2 regions of the Actinoplanes sp. NPDC019969 genome follow, and region 2 is predicted to be linked to the other one. Evidence: predicted binding sites of a transcription regulator. Region 2 holds the regulator's gene; the other holds the start of a gene.
The links. The regulator HrcA, encoded in region 2, represses chaperone genes, less so after heat shock. The targets are predictions, from matches to a motif close to GGTTNGCACNCTCNNNNNGAGNGTGCNAACC.

Region 1: groL (chaperonin GroEL) is a predicted target of HrcA. The motif match lies at 2,497-2,527, and genes of this name have one in related genera.

The regions. Positions count from the first base shown of each region.
Region 1 covers NZ_JBVHFK010000001.1:738,563-742,894, reverse strand. The annotation lists gene thrC (threonine synthase) at 1-1,185, shown strand, start outside; gene ACZ3II_RS03585 (hypothetical protein) at 1,363-1,797, opposite strand; gene ACZ3II_RS03580 (GNAT family N-acetyltransferase) at 1,842-2,345, opposite strand; gene groL (chaperonin GroEL) at 2,719-4,332, shown strand, end outside.
Region 2 covers NZ_JBVHFK010000025.1:53,781-58,112, reverse strand. The annotation lists gene ACZ3II_RS41930 (16S rRNA (uracil(1498)-N(3))-methyltransferase) at 1-486, opposite strand, end outside; gene dnaJ (molecular chaperone DnaJ) at 574-1,710, opposite strand; gene hrcA (heat-inducible transcriptional repressor HrcA) at 1,745-2,767, opposite strand; gene hemW (radical SAM family heme chaperone HemW) at 2,885-4,084, opposite strand; gene ACZ3II_RS41910 (enoyl-CoA hydratase-related protein) at 4,116-4,332, shown strand, end outside.

The sequences.
Region 1 (4,332 bases), on a different contig from region 2:
CACGCCTGTTACGAATGTTTCGGCCCGCTCGAGGTCGCCTACGACGAGGCGGCGCTCGCGCGGGTGACCCGGGCCCAGATCGAGGCGGGCCCGCAGAACATCTGGCGGTACGCGGCCCTGCTGCCCGCCGGCCAGGACCCGGCGACCCGCGTTTCCGTCGACCCGGGCATGACTCCGCTGGTCGCCGCCCCGGCGCTGGCCGCCGCGCTGAACATCCAGGCGCCGCTGTACGTCAAGGACGACTCGCAGAACCCGACCCACTCGTTCAAGGACCGGGTCGTCTCGGTGGCCCTGACCGCCGCCAAGGAGCTCGGCTTCACCCGGTTCTCCTGCGCCTCCACCGGCAACCTGGCCAACTCGGTCGCCGCCCACGCGGCCCGCGCCGGCGTGCCGAGCATCGTGTTCATCCCGGCCGACCTGGAGCAGGGCAAGGTCATCACGACCGCGGTGTACGGCGGTGAGCTGGTCGCCATCGAGGGCTCCTACGACGACGTGAACCGGCTGTGCAGCGAGCTGGTGGAGACCGACGAGTTCGAGGACACCGCGTTCGTGAACGTGAACGTGCGGCCGTTCTACGCCGAGGGCTCCAAGACCCTCGGGTACGAGGTCGCCGAGCAGCTCGGCTGGCGCATCCCGGCTCAGGTGGTCATCCCGATGGCCTCCGGTGAGCTGCTCACCAAGGTGGACAAGGCGTTCAGCGAACTCGTCGAGATCGGTCTCGCCGAGGCCCCGGAGGGCGGTTGGACCGTCTTCGGCGCCCAGTCCGAGGGCTGCAACCCGATCGCCGTCGCGCTGCACGCCGACACCGACGTGATCACCCCGGTGAAGCCGACCGGCATCGCCAAGTCGCTGAACATCGGCGACCCGTCCGCCGGGCCGTACGCGATCGAGGCCGTCCGCCGCACCGGTGGCTGGATGGACTACGCCAACGACGACGAGATCCGGGCCGGTATCCGGCTGCTCGCCGAAACCACCGGCATCTTCGCCGAGACCGCCGGCGGGACCACCGTCGCGGTGCTGAAGAAGCTGGTGGAGAGCGGCCGGCTGGACCCGAGCAAGGAGACCGTCGTCTACAACACCGGCGAGGGTCTGAAGACTCTGGACGCGGTGGCCGGCCAGGTTGGACCCACCCACACGATCAAGCCGTCGCTGAAAGGCGCGCGTGAGGCGGGCCTGCTCGGATAACTCTCAGTGACCGGTTATCAGCCGGTTGTCGAGAATTACCTCCTCCGAGGACTTGCGATCCGATCTCCGGATCGGCAGGATGCTCTCTGCGGGAGGACGCGACGCCGTACGAGGCCCCTCACCTGAGCTTGGCGACAATCTCCGAGGGTCCCAACGATCCAGCGCTGACCCATCTGGCTACGTGCCCGGAGGCGCTGTGCGTCCGTCCTCCCGACCAAAAACCTTGTTCACCCATGGCCGCAACGGGATCTCCAACGGGTAATTCCCGTCTTCCAGGCCCGCGTTCCGTTCGAACCAGTTCCGGACGCCGTAGGACCTGGTCAGCGCGATCGACCAGCCGCACGCCAGCCAGTAGGCGGGCCAGAACAACGGCCCGAGCACCGCGTACTGCCCGGCGTGCCGTGACTCGTGCGCGAACAGCCGGGTCCGTTCCTCGGCCAGCAGCCAGTCCGCGGTCCGCTTCGTGATGATCACCGACCCGACCGTGAAACACGTCGCCTTCGGCACCCGCAGCCGGTAGTTCTCGGCGATCAGGACCCCGTCCCGGCCCCGCCGGATCCGGGCACCGGTCGCCTTGGCCAGCAGCAGACCGGCCAGAGTGGTCCCGTTCACCGCGGTCAGCGTGGTCCGCGCCCGATGCCATCCGCGCCCGGCCATCACACTCTCCGGCGCATCTGGAGCTCGGCCAGGGCCGGGATGGTCGGATGCCGCAGGCGCACGCCGGTGTCGGCGAAACCGAGTTTCTCGTACGCCCGGACGGCGCGCCCGTTGCCGCACACCACCTCGAGCATCAACTCGTCACGCCCGCACGCCGCGGACCAGTCGGCGACCGCCTCGACCAGCTGGCCCAGCAGCTTGCCGCCGCGGTGCGCGGGCGTCAGGTAGACCGCGAAGATCACCGTGCAGCCGGGCTCGCCGGGCACCACGCACCCGCCGGCATGACCGATCAGCGGACCGCCCGGATCCGCGATGAACTGGGCCCGCTCCGGCCCGGACGACGACTCCCGGATCAGCTGCCGATAGCCCTCGTGGGGCCGGGCCGCCGCCCGCTCCAGGGTCTCCAGGAAGGCCAGGGGACTGTCCGCCAGCATCTCCAGGCGCAGGGCACGCATCCGTGCCGCGTCGTCCGGTGTGACCCGGCGTACGGTCCAGTTCTCCATGCAGTTCTCTTACCGCTCCGGGCCCCTCCCGGCAAGTGGGATACGCCGTGAGCTGGGCTTTCAAGATCCTTATCGAAACCCGGGGCTGTCGGAGAGCTTTCGCGGGAAGATGGGGTTTCTTGCACTCGCCATTCGAGAGTGCTAAACAAGTGATTGGCACTCGCGCCTTGTGAGTGCCAACAGGTCGGGACGGTGGGGTTCCGGTCGCGGTGCTGCCATCGGCATCGGGGCACGGAGCCGGTCGTCGCGGGCTATCCGGCTCGGCCTGAGGACGTCACCTTCGCCAGGTGGTGGCGTCCGCAGACTTCCTCAAAGTGCGGAGAGCGGGGCCGACGAGGCCCGGCACCGCGGATGTCCGGGAGGACAACGCCGTATGGCCAAGATCATCGCATTCGACGAGGAGGCTCGTCGGGGCCTCGAGCGTGGCATGAACCAGCTCGCTGACGCCGTCAAGGTGACGCTCGGCCCCAAGGGTCGCAACGTCGTCCTGGAGAAGAAGTGGGGCGCCCCCACGATCACCAACGATGGTGTATCCATCGCCAAGGAGATCGAGCTCGAGGACACCTTCGAGAAGATCGGCGCCGAGCTGGTCAAGGAGGTCGCCAAGAAGACCGACGACGTCGCCGGTGACGGCACGACGACCGCGACCGTCCTGGCCCAGGCCCTGGTCCGCGAGGGCCTGCGCAACGTCGCGGCCGGCGCCAACCCGATGGCCCTGAAGCGGGGCATCGAGGCCGCCGTCGCGAGCGTCTCCGAGGAGCTCAGCAAGCTGGCCAAGGAGGTGGAGACCAAGGAGCAGATCGCCTCCACCGCCTCCATCTCGGCCGCTGACACCACCGTCGGCGAGAAGGTCGCCGACGCGATGGACAAGGTCGGCAAGGAAGGCGTCATCACCGTCGAGGAGAGCAACACCTTCGGCCTCGAGCTCGAGCTCACCGAGGGTATGCGCTTCGACAAGGGCTTCATCTCGGCCTACTTCATGACCGACGCGGAGCGTATGGAGGCCGTCTTCGACGACCCGTACATCCTCATCGCGAACAGCAAGATCTCCGCGGTCAAGGACCTGCTCCCGGTCCTCGAGAAGGTCATGCAGGGCGGCAAGCCGCTCGTCATCATCGCCGAGGACGTCGAGGGCGAGGCCCTGGCCACCCTGGTCGTCAACAAGGTCCGTGGCACCTTCAAGTCGGTCGCCGTCAAGGCCCCCGGCTTCGGTGACCGCCGCAAGGCCATGCTGGAGGACATCGCCATCCTGACCGGTGGCGCCGTCATCAGCGAAGAGGTCGGCCTCAAGCTCGACGCCGCCGACCTGTCCCTGCTGGGCTCGGCCCGCAAGGTCGTCATCACCAAGGACGAGACCACCATCGTCGACGGTGCCGGCAACGCCGAGCAGATCCAGGGCCGGGTCAACCAGATCCGCGCCGAGATCGAGCGCTCGGACTCCGACTACGACCGTGAGAAGCTGCAGGAGCGCCTGGCCAAGCTGGCCGGTGGCGTCGCGGTGATCAAGGTCGGCGCGGCCACCGAGGTCGAGCTCAAGGAGCGCAAGCACCGCATCGAGGACGCCGTTCGCAACGCGAAGGCGGCCGTCGAGGAGGGCATCGTCCCCGGTGGTGGCGTGGCGCTGGTGCAGGCCGGCAAGTTCGCGTTCGACAAGCTGGACCTGTCGGGCGACGAGGCCACCGGTGCCAACATCGTGAAGGTCGCTCTGGACGCCCCGCTGCGCCAGATCGCCGTCAACGCCGGCCTCGAGGGTGGCGTCGTGGTGGAGAAGGTGCGCAACCTGGAAGCGGGTTGGGGCCTGAACGCCGCTAACGGCGAGTACGTGGACCTCCTGGCCGCGGGCATCATCGACCCGGCCAAGGTCACCCGCTCGGCGCTGCAGAACGCCGCGTCGATCGCCGCGCTGTTCCTCACCACCGAGGCCGTCGTGGCCGACAAGCCGGAGAAGACCCCGGCCGCCCCCGCCGGCCCCGGCGGCGGCGACATG
Region 2 (4,332 bases):
CCGGGCCGCGACCTGTCTCGTGGAGCAGTCCGGTTCGCCGGCGACCACCGGCAGCCAGGATCGGCGGGCCTGCTTGGCGGCCTCCCGGGCGGTCGCCGCCCACTTGTCCCGTGCTTTGAACCCGCGGTCGCCACGCCACTGCGCCACCGACCGGGAAGCCGCCCACGGCACGATCTCGTCGACGCCGGCCTCGGTCATCGCCTGGACGGCCAGCTCACCCCGGTCGCCCTTGGCGATGCCCTGCACCACGGTCAGCCGGGGGTCCGGGGCGGGCTCCCCGGCGACGCTGAGCACCGTGACGTCGACACTGCCCCGGCCGACGGCGGTCACCTCGGCGCGCGCGGTCCCGCCCCGGCCGTCGGCGAGGATCAGCGACTCACCGGCCCGGAGCCGCTGCACGGTGGCGGCGTGATGTCCCTCCGGCCCGTCCAGCGTGAAGGACGATCCGGTGGGCAGGCTCTCGACCAGGAACAGTGGTGCGGACATGCCCGCACGGTACCGGGCTCACGGCGTACCCGAGCAGGGGTGTCCGGGACCGCGCGGGGACGCCACGCGGAACCCGGACGGCGACCGTTAGTGGCCGTTGAAAGCGTCGCGCATGCGGCTGAAGAAGCCGCCCTGCTTGCTGAGCTCCGCCACGTCCTCGCCACGGGTCTTGGCGAAGTCGCGGAGCATCCGCTCCTGGTCGGCGGTGAGCTTGGTCGGCGTCTTGACGTCGAGGTGCACGAACAGCTCGCCGCGGCCCTGACCGCGCAGGTGCGGCACGCCCTTGCCACGGATCCGCAGCGTGCTGGCCGGCTGGGTGCCCGGCTTGACCTCGATGTTCTCCTCGCCGTCGAGGGTCTTGATGGTCATCCGGGTGCCGAGCGCGGCCGCGGTCATCGGCAGCGTGACGCGGCAGTGCAGGTCGTCGCCCTTGCGCGAGTAGACGTCGTGCGGGCGCTCGTGGATCTCCACGTAGAGGTCGCCGGCGGTGCCGCCGCCGGGACCGACCTCGCCCTGCTGGGCCAGGCGGATCCGCATGCCGTCCTCGACGCCCGCCGGGATCTTGACGGTGAGGGAGCGGCGGGTCCGGATCCGGCCGTCGCCCGCGCACGTCGGGCACGGGGTGGGGATGGTCGTGCCGTGACCCTGGCAGTTCTGGCAGGGGCGGGACGAGACGACCTGGCCGAGGAAGGTCCGCTGCACCGACTGGACCTCGCCGCGGCCGGAGCACACGTCACAGGTGGCCAGGTGGGTGCCGGGCGCGGTGCCGGCGCCGGAGCACTGGGTGCAGAGCACCGCGGTGTCGACGGTGATCGGCGCCTCCACCCCGAAGGCCGTCTCGACCAGGTCGAGCTCCAGCCGCAGGATCGCGTCGGCGCCGGGGCGGGTGCGCGGGCGCGGGCCCCGGGAGCCACCGCCGGCGGCGGTGCCGAAGAACGCGTCCATGATGTCCTGGAAACCGACGAACGGGCCGGCCCCGCCGGCGCCGCCGGGCATGCCGCCGCCGGGCGCGAGAGGGTCACCGCCGAGGTCGACGACCTGACGCTTCTGGTCGTCGGAGAGAACCTCGTACGCCGCGTTGATCTCTTTGAACTTGTCGTGCGCCTCCGGATCGGGGTTGACGTCCGGGTGGTACTGCCGAGCCAGTTTGCGGTAGGCGCGCTTGATCTCGTCGTCGGTGGCGTCCCGGCTCACACCGAGAATTCCGTAATAGTCCTTGGCCACGGGGTTTGGAGTCCTCAATGTCTGCGCGAATCCGTCAATTCTGTGCCAACAGGTCGCCAACGTAGCGTGCCACTGCACGAACGGTAGCGATAGTGCCGGGGTAGTCCATCCGGGTGGGGCCCAGCACACCGAGCCCACCAACGATCGTGGTGCCCGGTCCGTAACCGCTGCTCACCACGGACGCCGACCGCAGGTTGTCGATCTGGTTCTCGTCGCCGATCAGGACCCGGGTGGTGCGGGGCTCCAGATCGCCGATGAGCTTCAGAAGGATGACCTCCTCCTCGAGGGCTTCGAGGACGGGCCGCAGTGTGCCCTGGAAGTCCAGCACACCGCCGCGTGTCAAGTTGGCCGTACCGGCGAGCGCGAGGCGCTCCTCACTCCGCTCGACCAGGGTCTCCAGCAGGACCGAGGCGAGACAGGTCATCGTGCCGCGCCGCTCCGGATCGGTCTCCTCGACGAGTTTCTGCACCAGGGCGGGGGTGTCGGCGAGGCGCTGACCGGCCAGTTTCTCGTTGACCCGGCGGCGCAGGTCCCACACGTCGCCGTCGCCGATCGGGCCGGGCATCTCGACCAGGCGCTGCTCGACCCGGCCGGTGTCGGTGATCATCACGAGCATCAGGCGGGTCGTGGAGATCGGGACCAGCTCGAGATGCCGGACGGCCGAGCGGGACAGGCTCGGATATTGCACGACGGCGACCTGGCGGGTCAGCTGGGCGAGCAGCCGGACCGTGCGGTGCACCACGTCGTCGAGGTCGACGGCGCCGATCATGAACCGCTCGATGGCACGGCGCTCGGCCGGGCTGAGCGGCTTGATCTTGGTGAGCCGGTCGACGAAGAGCCGGTAGCCGGCGTCGGTGGGCACCCGGCCGGCGCTGGTGTGCGGCTGCCGGATGTAGCCCTCCTCCTCCAGCACCGCCATGTCGTTGCGCACGGTGGCCGGGGAGACGCCGAGTTTGTGCCGGTCGACCAGAGCCTTGCTGCCCACCGGCTCCTGGGTCTCGACGTAGTCCTCGACGATCGCCCGGAGCACCTCGAGCTTGCGGTCATCCAGACTCATATGACCCCTCCCCCTGTTGGCACTCCCGCTAATAGAGTGCCAGTCTACGTCGCGGGCGGCGGCAGCGCGATGATCGAAAGTACGTACCGGCTTCGGATTACGGCTGCCGGGATCCCCTCACAGGACGTCCCGGACGACCGCGTCGGCCAGGAGACGGCCCCGGAGGGTCAGGGCGAGACGGCCCGCCGCGTACGCCTCGGGCTCCAACAGGCCGTCGGCCAGCGCCCGCGCGGCGCCCGTGGCGTCCACCCGGTCGAGCGGGATGCCGTCACGCAGCCGCACCCGCAGCATCACGTCCTCCATGTGCCGGTCGTCATCGGTGAGCAACTCCCGGGCGTGTCCGGGGGAGGTTCCGGCGGCGAGGCGTTTCGCGTACGCCGACGGATGCTTGACGTTCCACCAGCGGACCCCGCCGACGTGGCTGTGCGCGCCCGGCCCCAGGCCCCACCAGTCGGCGCCGGTCCAGTACAGCAGGTTGTGCCGGCACTCCCCGCCCGGTTTCGCCCAGTTCGACACCTCGTACCACCCGAATCCGGCGTCGGTCAGCGCCGCCTCGGCGGCCAGGTAGCGGTCGGCGGCCACGTCGTCCGAGGGGTAGGGCAGCTCGCCCCGCCGCATCAGCGACGCCATCCGGGTGCCGTCCTCGACGATCAGCGCGTAGGCGCTCACGTGATCCACCCCGGCGTCGACGACGGCCCGCAGGGACCGCGCGAAGTCGTCCTCCGACTCCCCCGGCGTGCCGTAGATCAGGTCCAGGTTGACGTGCTCGAACCCGGCCTCGCGGGCCTCGGTCGCGGCCTGCGGCGCCCGGCCGGCGGTGTGCTTGCGGTCGAGGACGCGCAGCACGCCGGCCGCCGCCGACTGCATGCCGAGCGAGATCCGGGTGAAGCCGGCCCGCCGCAGGTCTCGCAGATAGTGCGGATCAACCGATTCCGGGTTGGCCTCGGTGGTCACCTCGGCGCCCGGGGCCAGGCCCCAGGTCCGGTCGACGCCCTCCAGGATCCGGCCCAGGTCGCCGGCGCTGAGCAGGGTCGGCGTGCCGCCGCCGACGAAGACCGTGTCCACCCGGCCGGGCTCGATCACCCGGGCGGCCAGGGCGAGCTCGGCCAGGACGGTGTCCGCGTACTCCTCGCGGCTCGCGCCGCCGCCCAGCTCACCGGCGGTGTACGTGTTGAAGTCGCAGTAGCCGCAGCGGCTCGCGCAGAACGGGACGTGGACGTAGACGGCGAACCCGTCCTTGCCCACCCGACGGGTGGCCTCGTCGGGGAGGGACCCGTCAGCGGGTACGGGTTCACCATCGGGGAGTGCGCCGGCCATCCGACAAGTGTGCACGTCTTACAGTTCCGGGATGGATCTGGTCCGTACCGTCACCGCCGCCGGCGTGACCACGATGACACTCGACAACCCCGGCAACCGCAACGCGCTGTCGACCGCCCTGCTCACGAAGCTGCTCGACGCGCTGGCCGCGTCCGCCGCCGACCCGGACAGCCGGGTCGTGGTCCTCTCGCACACCGGCCCGGTCTTCTGCTCCGGCGTCGACCTGCGGGAGACCGCCGCGGCCGGGC